One region of the Vibrio sp. 1288 genome, then DNA from elsewhere that is predicted to be linked to it. Evidence: riboswitches for the same ligand, from Rfam matches in the RefSeq annotation. Region 1 holds a riboswitch; each other region holds the start of a gene.
What was found. Region 1 has a riboswitch for thiamine pyrophosphate ahead of thiC (phosphomethylpyrimidine synthase ThiC). Riboswitches for the same ligand answer to the same signal wherever they lie in the genome.
Positions count from the first base shown of each region.

Region 2: another riboswitch for thiamine pyrophosphate. It lies ahead of thiD (bifunctional hydroxymethylpyrimidine kinase/phosphomethylpyrimidine kinase); the one in region 1 lies ahead of thiC (phosphomethylpyrimidine synthase ThiC).
Region 3: another riboswitch for thiamine pyrophosphate. It lies ahead of thiB (thiamine ABC transporter substrate binding subunit); the one in region 1 lies ahead of thiC (phosphomethylpyrimidine synthase ThiC).

Region 1 covers NZ_JAWPOX010000042.1:769-4,926, reverse strand. Annotated here, with positions in the region: gene R8O11_RS21690 (thiamine phosphate synthase) at 1-322, opposite strand, end outside; gene thiC (phosphomethylpyrimidine synthase ThiC) at 322-2,262, opposite strand; TPP riboswitch at 2,426-2,524, opposite strand; gene crcB (fluoride efflux transporter CrcB) at 2,585-2,968, opposite strand; gene R8O11_RS21675 (multicopper oxidase family protein) at 3,092-4,158, opposite strand, start outside.
Region 2 covers NZ_JAWPOX010000003.1:267,305-271,462, forward strand. Annotated here, with positions in the region: gene R8O11_RS04160 (ABC transporter permease) at 1-753, opposite strand, end outside; gene R8O11_RS04165 (ABC transporter ATP-binding protein) at 746-1,501, opposite strand; gene thiD (bifunctional hydroxymethylpyrimidine kinase/phosphomethylpyrimidine kinase) at 1,491-2,348, opposite strand; TPP riboswitch at 2,446-2,553, opposite strand; gene R8O11_RS04175 (TldD/PmbA family protein) at 2,865-4,158, shown strand, end outside.
Region 3 covers NZ_JAWPOX010000001.1:244,753-248,910, forward strand. Annotated here, with positions in the region: gene thiP (thiamine/thiamine pyrophosphate ABC transporter permease ThiP) at 1-366, opposite strand, end outside; gene thiB (thiamine ABC transporter substrate binding subunit) at 408-1,400, opposite strand; TPP riboswitch at 1,473-1,609, opposite strand; gene R8O11_RS01045 (flavin prenyltransferase UbiX) at 1,647-2,285, opposite strand; gene mpl (UDP-N-acetylmuramate:L-alanyl-gamma-D-glutamyl-meso-diaminopimelate ligase) at 2,291-3,649, opposite strand; gene fbp (class 1 fructose-bisphosphatase) at 3,962-4,158, shown strand, end outside.

The DNA of each region.
Region 1 (4,158 bases):
CTTTCTCCTTTTCATCGGATACCTGAGTATCAGCAATACCAATATAAATCGCTTTCGACGGTTGCTTAGCACACGCTTCTACCGACAAAGCAGAACGGTAATAGAGCACAAATGAACTCTCATGCTCAGAGTCATAATCATCAATGAGATCAGTCGTTATATGTGTGGTCTGTTGGCCGCGAACAAGCTGAATAGATTGAGTTGGGCTCACACCCAACTCAATGTCTTCTATGCTAAAACCCTGTTCTTTCGCCAACAACAAACATTGCTGAACTAAACCTGTCAGTTCAATCAACGATGACGGAATAAGGATTTTGCTCATTAGTCACTTACCTCGGCATGTGCTGCTGGGTGGTATAGCTCAGAACCTGACTCTCTAAATTCTTGCGATTTCTGACGCATCCCTTCAAGAGGATCATCTAGCATTTTAATCGAGATAGCTTGGTCCGCAGCAACTTGCTCAGTGTCTTTCGCGTACTCTCGTACCTCTTGCGAAATCTTCATCGAGCAGAACTTTGGTCCGCACATCGAACAGAAGTGAGCAACTTTGCCGGACTCTTGAGGTAAGGTTTCGTCATGGAAAGCGCGCGCGGTATCTGGGTCGAGTGACAAGTTGAATTGATCTTCCCAGCGGAACTCGAAGCGAGCTTTAGAAAGCGCATTATCACGAACTTGAGCACCTGGGTGCCCTTTCGCTAAATCAGCGGCGTGCGCAGCAAGCTTATAAGTGATCATGCCTACTTTCACATCTTCTTTGTTTGGTAAGCCAAGATGCTCTTTAGGAGTGACGTAGCAAAGCATCGCACAGCCATACCAACCAATCATGGCAGCGCCGATGCCTGAAGTAATATGGTCGTAACCAGGAGCGACGTCTGTCGTCAGTGGGCCAAGCGTGTAGAATGGTGCTTCATGGCAGTGCTCCAACTGCTCTTCCATGTTCTCTTTGATCATATGCATTGGAACATGGCCAGGACCTTCGATAATTACTTGTACGTCGTATCCCCACGCAATCTTGGTTAACTCACCAAGGGTACGAAGCTCTGCAAATTGCGCTTCGTCGTTAGCATCGGCCACCGAGCCAGGACGCAGACCATCACCGAGAGAAAGTGCCACATCATACTTAGCACAGATTTCACAGATCTCTCGGAAGTGGGTATATAAGAAGCTTTCTTGGTGATGCGCTAAACACCATTTCGCGATGATAGAACCACCACGAGAGACGATACCAGTAACGCGTTTTGCAGTCATTGGCACATAACGAAGTAGTAAACCGGCATGGATAGTAAAGTAGTCAACGCCCTGCTCTGCTTGCTCAATCAGGGTATCGCGCATCACTTCCCAGTTAAGGTTTTCAGCAACACCATTCACTTTCTCAAGCGCTTGGTACATTGGCACGGTACCGATCGGAACCGGACTGTTACGTAGAATCCACTCGCGAGTTTCGTGGATGTTACGTCCAGTAGAAAGATCCATTACGGTATCTCCACCCCAACGCGTTGCCCATACTAACTTTTCTACTTCTTCCTCAATCGAAGAAGTGACCGATGAGTTACCGATGTTGGCGTTCACTTTGACCAAAAAGTTACGTCCAATGATCATTGGTTCGGATTCTGGGTGGTTAATATTTGAAGGGATAATAGCGCGACCTTCGGCGACTTCTTTACGCACGAATTCGGCGGTAATATCTTTTGGTAGGTTCGCTCCGAAGCTTTGACCCGGATGCTGTTGATTCAGCACTTCATCGCGATACTTGGCACGCCCCATGTTTTCACGCAGCGCGATATATTCCATTTCTGGGGTAATAATACCTTTGCGAGCATAGTGCAATTGAGTCACACAATGGCCATCTTTGGCACGTCGAATACGTGGTAGATTACCGTAACGAAGATCGTCTAGTGTTTCGTCTTCTAAGCGTTCTTTGGTGTACACCGAGCTTACTTCATCAAGTAGCTCAGTATCGGCGCGCTCTTCAATCCACCCTTCTCTCAGCTTAGGTAAGCCGTTATAGAGGTCTATGGTGTGCTCTGGATCTGTGTATACACCCGACGTATCGTAAACGCGTACTGGCTCATTAGGTTCGAAAATAGGCGCTTCTTTTGTGCCTCCAATAAGGCTATCAGCGAGTGATATTTCACGCATTGGCACACGAATATCTGGACGTGAGCCTTCTACGTAGACTTTGCTTGAATTGGGGTACGGTTGTACCGAGAGTGTATCAATGAACTGTTTTGCTTCCAGTCTCGCTTGTTTGCGACTCGACATAGCATTTTTCCTTGCTTTGTTATACTAGATAAAAAGTAATTGGATAAAAATGCTTGGCGGATAGATGCGACAAGAGGAGTCAAATTAAGGCTAGTTAAAGCTTACGATATTTGCCTGTAACAACATTCGACTTTTGATAGATCAACCAGAAAGAGCTCCGGTGTGAATATCTTCTCTTGTTCCCTTCGCAGATTCTAATCTGATCAGGTTCAACGGATCCCGAATTAACGGTCTCAGCCTTATGGCACTCCGACAAGTGATGTCAGTATATAAAAACGGCTTGGTGAAACCAAGCCGACCTGTTCAATTTTTAACTACTTTGCTAGCTGCGCATCAATAATTGAAAGCCTATCCACGCAGCTGAAATACTTAACACTACATTCAACAATACGTTCAACCCCATCTTAAAGAAAGCGCCCTGCTGCATAAGCAACACATTATCCATCGAGAAGGTGGAAAACGTCGTTAGTGCCCCTAAAAAACCCAAGCCAATCACTTGTCGCCAAGGTTCCGTTGCCAAAAGTTCATTATCGAAAGCTGCTATCAATAAGCCCATCATAAATGAGCCAACAACGTTAACGGTTAACGTACCATATGGAAAACCACGCCCCAATAAAATGACACAAAGTTCAGAAATTAAGTAACGAGAACATGCACCAAATGCACCACCCAATGCAATAAAACCCAAAACGGATAGTTGTCCCATAATTCCCCCAGAAAAGTTAATGGCGACATTGTAATCAAATTTACGGCAATAGTGATTATACAATCTTAGAATTCAGCAAAGTATAGCGCTTAAAACTTATCAAGATTTTAAAAGTTACAGGAGTCACTTTACTTCAATGTAACCCATCAAACCCGTCTTCATGTGTTCAATTACATGACAATGGTACATCCAACGTCCAGGGTTATCTGCAACAAATGCCGCTTTCGCACTGCCGTTTTTTCCAAGCAAGACCGTATCGGTATGAAACGGTTCGTCGAGTTTTTTTCCATCTAACTCAAGAACCGTAAATGTGTGTCCATGAAGGTGAATAGGATGATGATATTGGGTGACGTTCTTTAGGTTGAAGATATAGGTTTTTCCCATCTCCAATGTTGAAAGGGGCGCTGGAATATTATCTTTGCTCATTCCCTCCCAAGCCCGTTTGTTCATCAGCCAGAATTTAGGTATCGCTTTGCCCGATTTATCAGCAGGAGTGATCGCGCCCTCCCACTCAAACACATAATCGATTTGCTCTGCATTTTTCAAATCGAGAGCTGGCACAGGGTTGAGAGGTAATAAAGGCAGTTTCTGGTTGTTCGGCAGGTCAGACTCAACAACGTCAAACTCGCACAAAGGGAATGGGAAGCGTCCTTTCATTTGACGCACATAAACACGTTCTCCAACCTTCGGAGCAATCAATCCGATATCTAACCTCATTCCTGGACCAATTTTGTGCTGAGTGAGCTTATAAGGCGTTTTAACAGGATTACCATCTATAGCAATAACCCAAGCCTCTGCCCCTTCTATAGCGATCGGGTAAGTAATGGTGTTATCGACATTAGCAATTCTTAATCGCGTGGTAGCATTCTGCTTCAGCGTATAAACAGGTTCATGCACACCATTGACGCTACTCCACTCTCCGGGAGTCCCCATACGAGCGCTCAAGCGCGGTACCATAAGGTTCTTCCACTGACCTTGTTTGTCTAAATGCCAATGCTTTAGAACTATTTCCTGTTCTTCATCAAATAGAACAGGCTCAGCCTCTTCAACGATAATTAGCCCAACTAAGCCCATACCAAGTTGCTTAACGCTATTCATGTGGGGGTGATACCAAAACGTGCCTGCATCTGGCGGTGTAAATTCATAAACGAATGTTTCACCCGGCATGATAGGCGGATGGCTTAAGAAAG
Region 2 (4,158 bases), on a different contig from region 1:
GAAGTAGAGTGAGATAGACAGCACGGCTAGGATAAACAGCGCCGCAAACATCTCATCAATGATCATGCGAGCATTAGCTTGGAGCATCAGATAACCCAAGCCTTCACTTGAACCTACCCACTCACCGACCACTGCTCCAATCGGCGCAATAACGACGGCAACACGAATGCCTGAGGCTAAAGTTGGTAGGGCGGCTGGCAATTGAATATGACGAAGTAACTGCCATTTAGACGCGCCCATGGTCTTGGCAAGGTCGAGGTAACCTGTTGGTGTATTACGTAAGCCGTCGTAGCAACATGTGGTGACGGGGAAAAAGATGATGATCGCCGCCATGACGACTTTCGATGCAATGCCGTAACCCAGCCAAAGCATGAGTACTGGCGCGATGGCGAACACAGGGATCGCTTGGCTAGCAATCAGAATGGGCAGTAACCAACGCTTCAGCGGTTCGAACATCAGCATTTGCAATGCGAACAGCAAACCCATTGATAATCCAAGCGCCAAACCAAGTAAAATCTCTTGCGCGGTAACCCAAGTATGTTTGAGCAAGACATCGTAACGAGTGACCAATCTATCCAGCACTTCAATTGGTGAAGGTAAGATGAAGCTTGGCATGTCGAATACCACAACAACCAACTGCCACAATCCCAAGATCACCGCTGTGCTAATGACCAAGCGCAGAGCCGGATGGGTCACGCGTTCTTTTTTACTAATGCGTGCCGAAACGGAGTTGTACTGAGTCATATCACTCATAGTCTTTCTCCAGTTGATCCAAAATCGCTTGTTGTAACGCCGCGCACTCTCCATCGAGAACTCGGGGCGGCTTGGAGTCTGGAACGACCAAGTGCTGAGCTTGCGCAGGTGTGCCTTGCAACACATAGAGTTGGTGAGCTAATCGCACCGCTTCTTGTGGGTCGTGGGTAATCAGAACAACCGTCTTATCTTTCAGCAATTCGGCAGACAAGGTTTGCAACTTATGACGAGTAACCGCGTCCAGTGCAGAGAAAGGCTCATCCATCAGAACTAGAGGCTTGTCTTGCATCAGAGTGCGAGCAAGGGCAACACGTTGTCTCATGCCGCCAGAGAGCTGAGCTGGCTTAGCATCCGCGTAATCGGCGAGTCCCACTTGGCTTAGTAAAGTCAGTGCACGTTGTCTATTTTGCTCTGGTGCTTGCACTTGAGAAAATCGAGAACTGAGGCAGACGTTGTCTAACACATTCAACCACGGTAGCAATAAATCCTGCTGAGCCATGTAAGCGATACGGTCATGCAGTGCAGCGCCATCCGTTGTGATGAGTTCGCCATGCCAGTCAACTTGGTCATCCAGTAGGCCAGCTAAGTAACGCAATATTGTGGTTTTCCCGCAGCCACTGCGACCAAGTAACACTGTCCATTGATTAGCAGGAATAGTCATACTCAACCCTGCTAGCGTTGGTGTTTGGCTGTCTTTGTATCGCAGACTAGCATCGGAAAGCTGAATGCCAATCGCGTTAGCGAACATAAGTATGACCCGCAAAAAAGTGGTTCACAGGGCCATGGCCTTTACCTACATCCAATTCATCAGCGTGTGCGATAGCTTGGCTGATGTACTGCTTACCCAGGTGCACCGCTTTGTGTAGGTTGTTGCCTTGGCCAAGATAAGACGCAATGGCGGAAGAAAGTGTACAGCCTGTGCCATGAGTGTTTTTGGTTGGAAATCGCTTGGCGCTAATTAACTCGGCACTGTCTTGCATGATAAGTAGATCGTTGCTGTTTTCATTTTCTTCAAGGTGACCGCCTTTGAGCAGAATAGCTTTGGCGCCAAGCGCACGAAGGTCGGTAATCATATCGTTCATTTCAGATTCTGATTGAGGCATTGGCTTACCCGTCAATGCTGCGCCTTCGGGTAGGTTAGGGGTAATGATGTCTGCGAGCGGAATCAATTCTTCTTTTAAAGTGCTGATTGCCGACTGTTCCAGTAATAGATCGCCGCTGGTGGCCACCATCACAGGGTCAATCACGAGGTGTTTTGGCTGGTATTGTTTAATTTTGTCTGCAACGACTTTGATGATGTTGGAATCTGCCAGCATGCCCACTTTGACTGCAACGATGTTGAGGTCGGTAAATACTGCATCAAGTTGGCTCTCTACATGGTCGAGAGGAATGGGGAAAATCGCAGAAACGCCTTGGGTATTTTGCGAAGTAATCGCCGTGATTACCGAGCAAGCAAAACTGCCGGTTGCGGACATCGCTTTGATGTCGGCTTGAATACCTGCACCGCCACCACTGTCTGAGCCCGCGATGGTCAATACGATAGGGGTAGGCAAGGCTGGCGTGTGATGTGAATGAGGTTGTGATTGCTGCGTCATGGTCGCTCCTACTACAAGACGTATAGGAACTGACTTTGACCGTTGCAGATAGATCGATTTTTCGATCGCTATCGCTTACCTAAGAGGGGCGACGAAAGGCAAAGTGTGCATAGTTCCCTACGTCAGTGCTAACTGAATCAGGTTCAACGGGTCTCGAATTTCGATCTCAGCCAACACTTGTCGTGTGGCCCCCCGACTATTTCGTTCGGATGATAGCAGGACCATTGCGGAAGGGATACGTTTTTTGAGCGTAATTATAATGAGTATTCAATTATGCGAGGTGAGTGATAAAGTAAGCACCTAAATGGTTTGCTGGGTGGAATTTACTAGTGCAACGCTCTGGTGAATGAGCAGAACCTGGAATATTTAATAAATAATCGTGGTCTCGTTAAGCAAGGATTAGCACAAAACAAGGTTAAAAAACTGTTAAAATTTAACGTGTTGCCAATTTAACTTTGTTGAACTTTTTCACAGTTAATTAGGAAGGCTAAGACGATCATCGAGCAAGGAGACTTCATGCTTAATTCTGTAACAGCGAAGTCAGTGATCGATCATGCGCTCTTTTTGGGGGCTGATTTCGCTGAACTATTCGTTGAACATCACCAAACCAACACTGTCCAGATCGCATCTGGTGAAGTGGATAAGGTTAACTCGGGTATCGATTTTGGTATCGGTATTCGTCTTTTTTTCGGTCATAAGGTGCTTTACGGTTACACCAACAGCACAGATGAAGCCGAACTAAAGCGCGTAACCTCGCTGCTTGCTGCAAAAGACAAGCGTGAGCAAATCGCGTCAGCGGGTTCTTTGAATTTGAACCGCTACCCAATCCAACATGGTTGCCGCATGCCGCTAGGTAAGGATGCTAACCTAGATTCAAAAATCGCGTTTCTATTGAAAGTTGACCAAGCCGCACGTGCTGAGAGTGAACATATCAGCCAGTTTATTGGCAGCGTTCTTCAGCGCGAGCAACAAGTGTCTATCTTCAACTCAGAAGGTCTACACGTTGACGATACTCGCCACTACATTCGTGTTGCTGGTAACACTGTCGCGCAAAAAGGTAATGAGCAGTCTTCTGGTATGGAAGGTCCTGGCGCTCTTGCTGGTTGGGAATTCAGTGAACAGCTTGATGCCAAAGAGCTAGGTCAAACTATCGCGCAGCAAGCGTTAGTAAAACTTGGCGCGGATGCTTGTCCATCGGGTGAAATGCCGGTGGTGATTGGTAACGGCTTTGGCGGCGTTATCTTCCATGAAGCATGTGGTCACTTGCTAGAAACCACTTCAGTTGCGAAGAAAGCATCAGTCTTCCACGACAAGATGGGCGAAATGGTTGCTCACACCGCAGTGAATGCAGTCGATGATGGCACCATGACCAACGAATGGGGCTCGATTCACATTGATGATGAAGGTATGAAGACTCAGCGCACTCAACTGATCAAAGACGGTAAGCTAACCAGCTTCATGGTCGATAAAATGGGTGGCATGAAGACAGGTTATGAGCCTACGGGTTCTGGTCGTCGTCAAAACTACAAGTTCGCACCAACCTCGCGCATGCGTAACACCTTTATCGAAGAGGGCGAGCATTCACTTAATGACATGCTTGCAGGCATTGAACGTGGTATCTATGCGAAGAAGATGGGCGGCGGCTCGGTTCAACCGGGTACGGGTGAGTTTAACTTTGCTGTTCGTGAAGCTTATCTCATTGAAAATGGCAAAATCACCAAGCCTCTGAAAACAGCAACGCTGATCAGCACGGGTCCAAAAGTGTTAAAAGAAATCAGCATGGTCGGCAAAGACATGGCGCTTGCGCCGG
Region 3 (4,158 bases), on a different contig from region 1:
AGTATCGAAACTTTGCAACCACTGCGCCAACAAACCACTGTTGCCATAAATCGCTAACAACCCAAAAACACCAACCAAAACCGGTAAAACCAGTGTCGATGCAAACAGCTTAAGCAGTAATGATTTACCAATAAATTGGCGACGCGAAAGTGCGTGCGCTACTGGAATGGCAAAGCCAACACTGAGCAATGTGGAAAGAAACGCTTGGTAGAAACTGAACTTGGTGACATGTTGATAGTACGGGTCGCCCCATACCACAGACACATCAAGTGAAGGGGCTTGAACAATCAAAGCACCTAGGGCAGAAATAACAAAGGTCGCGATGATCATCGCGACCCCTAAACCTATTTTTGGAACAGAATTCAAAGGTAAAACCTATCTCATTCAGATGAGGATGGAAACGTCAGCTAAAACGTCAATGCGCTTTGCCATTCGCGAATCCAAGACTTACGCATTTTTGCCACTTCATCAGCACTAAAGCTCAACGACTTGCTTGGAACACTCAAAGTTTCAAAACCATTAGGTAACTCAACGTCAGTGACTGGGTACATCCAGTTACCCGTTGGCATCGCCGATTGGAACTCATCACTTAAAATGAAACTCATAAATTGATCAGCAAGTTCTGAGTTTTTTGCCCCTTTCACTTTGGCGGCTACTTCAACTTGCATGTAGTGGCCTTCAGCAAAATTCGCCGTAGCAAACTTCGAATCGTTTTCCGCAATTAAGTGGTACGCAGGTGAAGTGGTGTAAGAAAGCACTAAATCGGACTCACCATTGAGGAACATAGAATACGCCTCAGACCAACCTTTCGTGACCGTTACGGTTTTGCTCGCTAGCTTCTGCCACGCTTGCGTCACATCGTCGCCATAAATAGATTTCATCCATAGCATTAAGCCTTGGCCCGGCGTTGAAGTCCGCGGATCTTGGTAAATCACTTTCAGATCGTCGCGCGTTTCCACCAGCTCTTTCATGCTTTTCGGCGGATTAGCCAGTTTCTCTTTGTTGTACACAAACGCGAAGTAGCCGTAATCGTACGGTACAAACGTCGTGTCACTCCAACCGTTTGGTAACACTGTATTGGACGTATCCACATTGTGCTCGGCAAGCAGACCGGTTTTCTTCGCTTCTGCCATCAGATTGTTATCCAAACCTAATACGATGTCCGCTTTGCTATTACCGCCTTCAAGACGAAGACGATTCAGAATCGACACACCATCGTCCAACGCTACGAAGTTAACGTCACAGCCACATTTTGCTTCAAAAGCTTGCTCGATTTTAGGACCCGGCCCCCAATCTGCGGCAAAAGAGTCGTAGGTATAGATGGTTAATGTGTTTTCAGCGGCAAACGCTGAAGTAGAGGTGATTGCAGCTAGGGCAATCAGATTTAGAGTGGGTTTCACTGCTCGCTCTCCATGAGTATTTCAGAGAAATAAGTTGAGCGGCACAGGGTTTGAGGCGGCTATTAAGGACTTCCAATATCCAGACTCAATTCCTACGCCAGCATTATCTGGTTCAGGTAATACGGGTCCCTAGTTAAACACTTAGGTCTCAGCGCCCCAATGCATTGATTGACTCAATGCTAAATGGGTTTGCTCCCCGATGAGTTGGATGGATTGTAAAGGTATTTGAGTGGTTACACAATCAGCTCACGAGCGCTGGTCATAACCCCAACGAGGCACCAAACCTTGCTCAATACCTAAGTGGTCAAGAATTCTCGCCACCATAAAATCCACTAAGTCTTCAATACTCTTTGGCTGATGATAGAAGCCTGGAGCTGCTGGCATGATGGTGACGCCCATTTGCGACAGTTTGTGCATGTTCTCCAGATGTAGCGTTGAAAATGGTGTTTCGCGAACCACGAGCAACAACTGCCCGCGCTCTTTCATTACTACATCAGCGGCCCGTTCGATCAAGTTGTCCGACATACCGTGTGCTATGGCTGCAACGCTTCCCGCAGAGCATGGGCAAACCACCATTTGCTTGGGTGCAGCAGAACCAGAGGCAACCGGCGAGAACCAATCGTCTTTACCGCAAACGGTGATGTTATTTCGATTGCAGTTCAGGTGCTCTACCAATGCTTGCTGCGCCGCTTCTGGGCCACTTGGTAGCTTAAGATTATGCTCGGTTGCCATCACAACACGAGCTGCCGAAGAAATCAGAACGTAGACATGATAATCCGCCGCAACCAAGCATTCTAAAAGACGAAGGCCGTAGGGAGCACCAGAAGCACCCGTTAATGCCAACGTGATGGCTTTTTTATGAGAGGGTTGTGTTTTGTTTTGCATATCAATCAGGCTTTTTGTTTTAACTGCTCAAGAAGTTTTCCGTGAATACCACCAAAGCCACCGTTGCTCATGACTAGAATTTGGTCACCTGGTCGCGCACGTTCGACGATCTTGGCTACAAAGTTATCTATATCCGCATCGACAAACGCTGGCTGTGTGCATTGGTCGGCAATGTCTTGCACAGACCACTCGATATTATCTGGCTGGAACAAGAAGACTTCATCTGCACTGTGTAGTGACTCTGCAAGTGTGTTTTTGTGTACGCCACGCTTCATGGTGGCAGAACGCGGCTCTAACACAGCTAGGATGCGTTTTTCACCTACCTTGTTACGCAAACCACCGACAGTAAGTTCAATTGCCGTTGGGTGATGCGCAAAATCATCGTAAACCGTCACACCTTGTTCTTCACCTTTCAGCTCTAAACGGCGCTTGGTATTGATGAAACGCCCTAATGCCTGGCAAGCAAGATCCGGAGTGACTCCAACATGTCGTGCAGCAGCGATTGCCATCAGCGCATTATCCACATTGTGGTCACCCACCAAATTCCATTCGACGGTACCAACCTTCTCGCCTTTCAACGCAACGTCAAATTTTGAGCCATCAAGCACTAATTTGTGCGCTTGCCAGTCACCATTCTCACCAGAGAACTGTTTTTCTGTCCAGCAACCACGCTCTAATACATCCGCCAAAGCTTGGTCTTGCTTCGGAGCTAAGATTAAGCCATTGCCGGGAACCGTTCGCACTAAATGATGGAATTGGCGCTTGATCGCCTCTAGATCATCGAAGATATCAGCATGATCGAACTCAAGGTTATTCATGATTAAAGTGCGAGGATGGTAATGCACAAACTTAGAACGCTTATCGAAAAAAGCACTGTCATATTCGTCCGCTTCAACGACAAAAAACATGCTTTCACCCAAACGAGCAGACACTCCGAAGTTACCGAGTACCCCACCGACTAAGAAACCCGGTTGATAACCACAATCTTCAAGTATCCAGGCAAGCATGCTCGACGTGGTCGTTTTCCCATGTGTACCCGATACCGCCAATACCCACCGATCATGCAGCAAAAACTCGTTGAGCCACTGCGGACCAGAGGTGTAGCGCATGTTAGTGTTGAGCACATGCTCGACACAAGGGTTGCCACGGCTCATCGCATTACCAATCACCACAAGATCTGGTTGAGGGTCGAGTTGAGACGGGTCAAAGCCTTCAATAATTTCAATACCTTGAGACTCAAGCAGTGTGCTCATTGGCGGATAAACGTTGGCATCAGAACCAGTGACTTTATGTCCTAATTGGCGCGCTAGAATCGCTGCGCCGCCCATAAATGTGCCACAGATACCCAAGATATGAATGTGCATAAACTAAACCTTGTAATGCGTTTTTTAATGCTTTCATTATCGCGATTACCGCCTGAAAAGCGAGTGACTTTAGCCTTCTTCTTGCAGTCCCTTTCACAAATATGACAAGGTTGAACACAGACTGTACAACCTCTTGCTTACTGATGAATCCCTCAAACAAGTCTACAAATAAATTGAGATCTCAAACAGTTACTTCATTACCATTAAAAAGATCTGCGACTTAAACTTACATCCAGCGCAATCGTTTAACATCCATAAAGAGATGCTCACTTGCGCACTACCCCCAATGAAATGAAAATGTAAGGATTAACCATGTCAGGACTGCGCACCCTAGGCGAGTTCATTGTCGAAAAACAAGCGGATTTCCCCCACGCTAGCGGTGATCTATCATCCCTTTTAGCCTCCATTCGTTTAGCTGCAAAAATCGTTAACCGCGAAATCAACGCAGCGGGTCTCGGTGATATCACTGGTGCTGTAGGTACGGAAAATGTCCAAGGTGAAGATCAGCA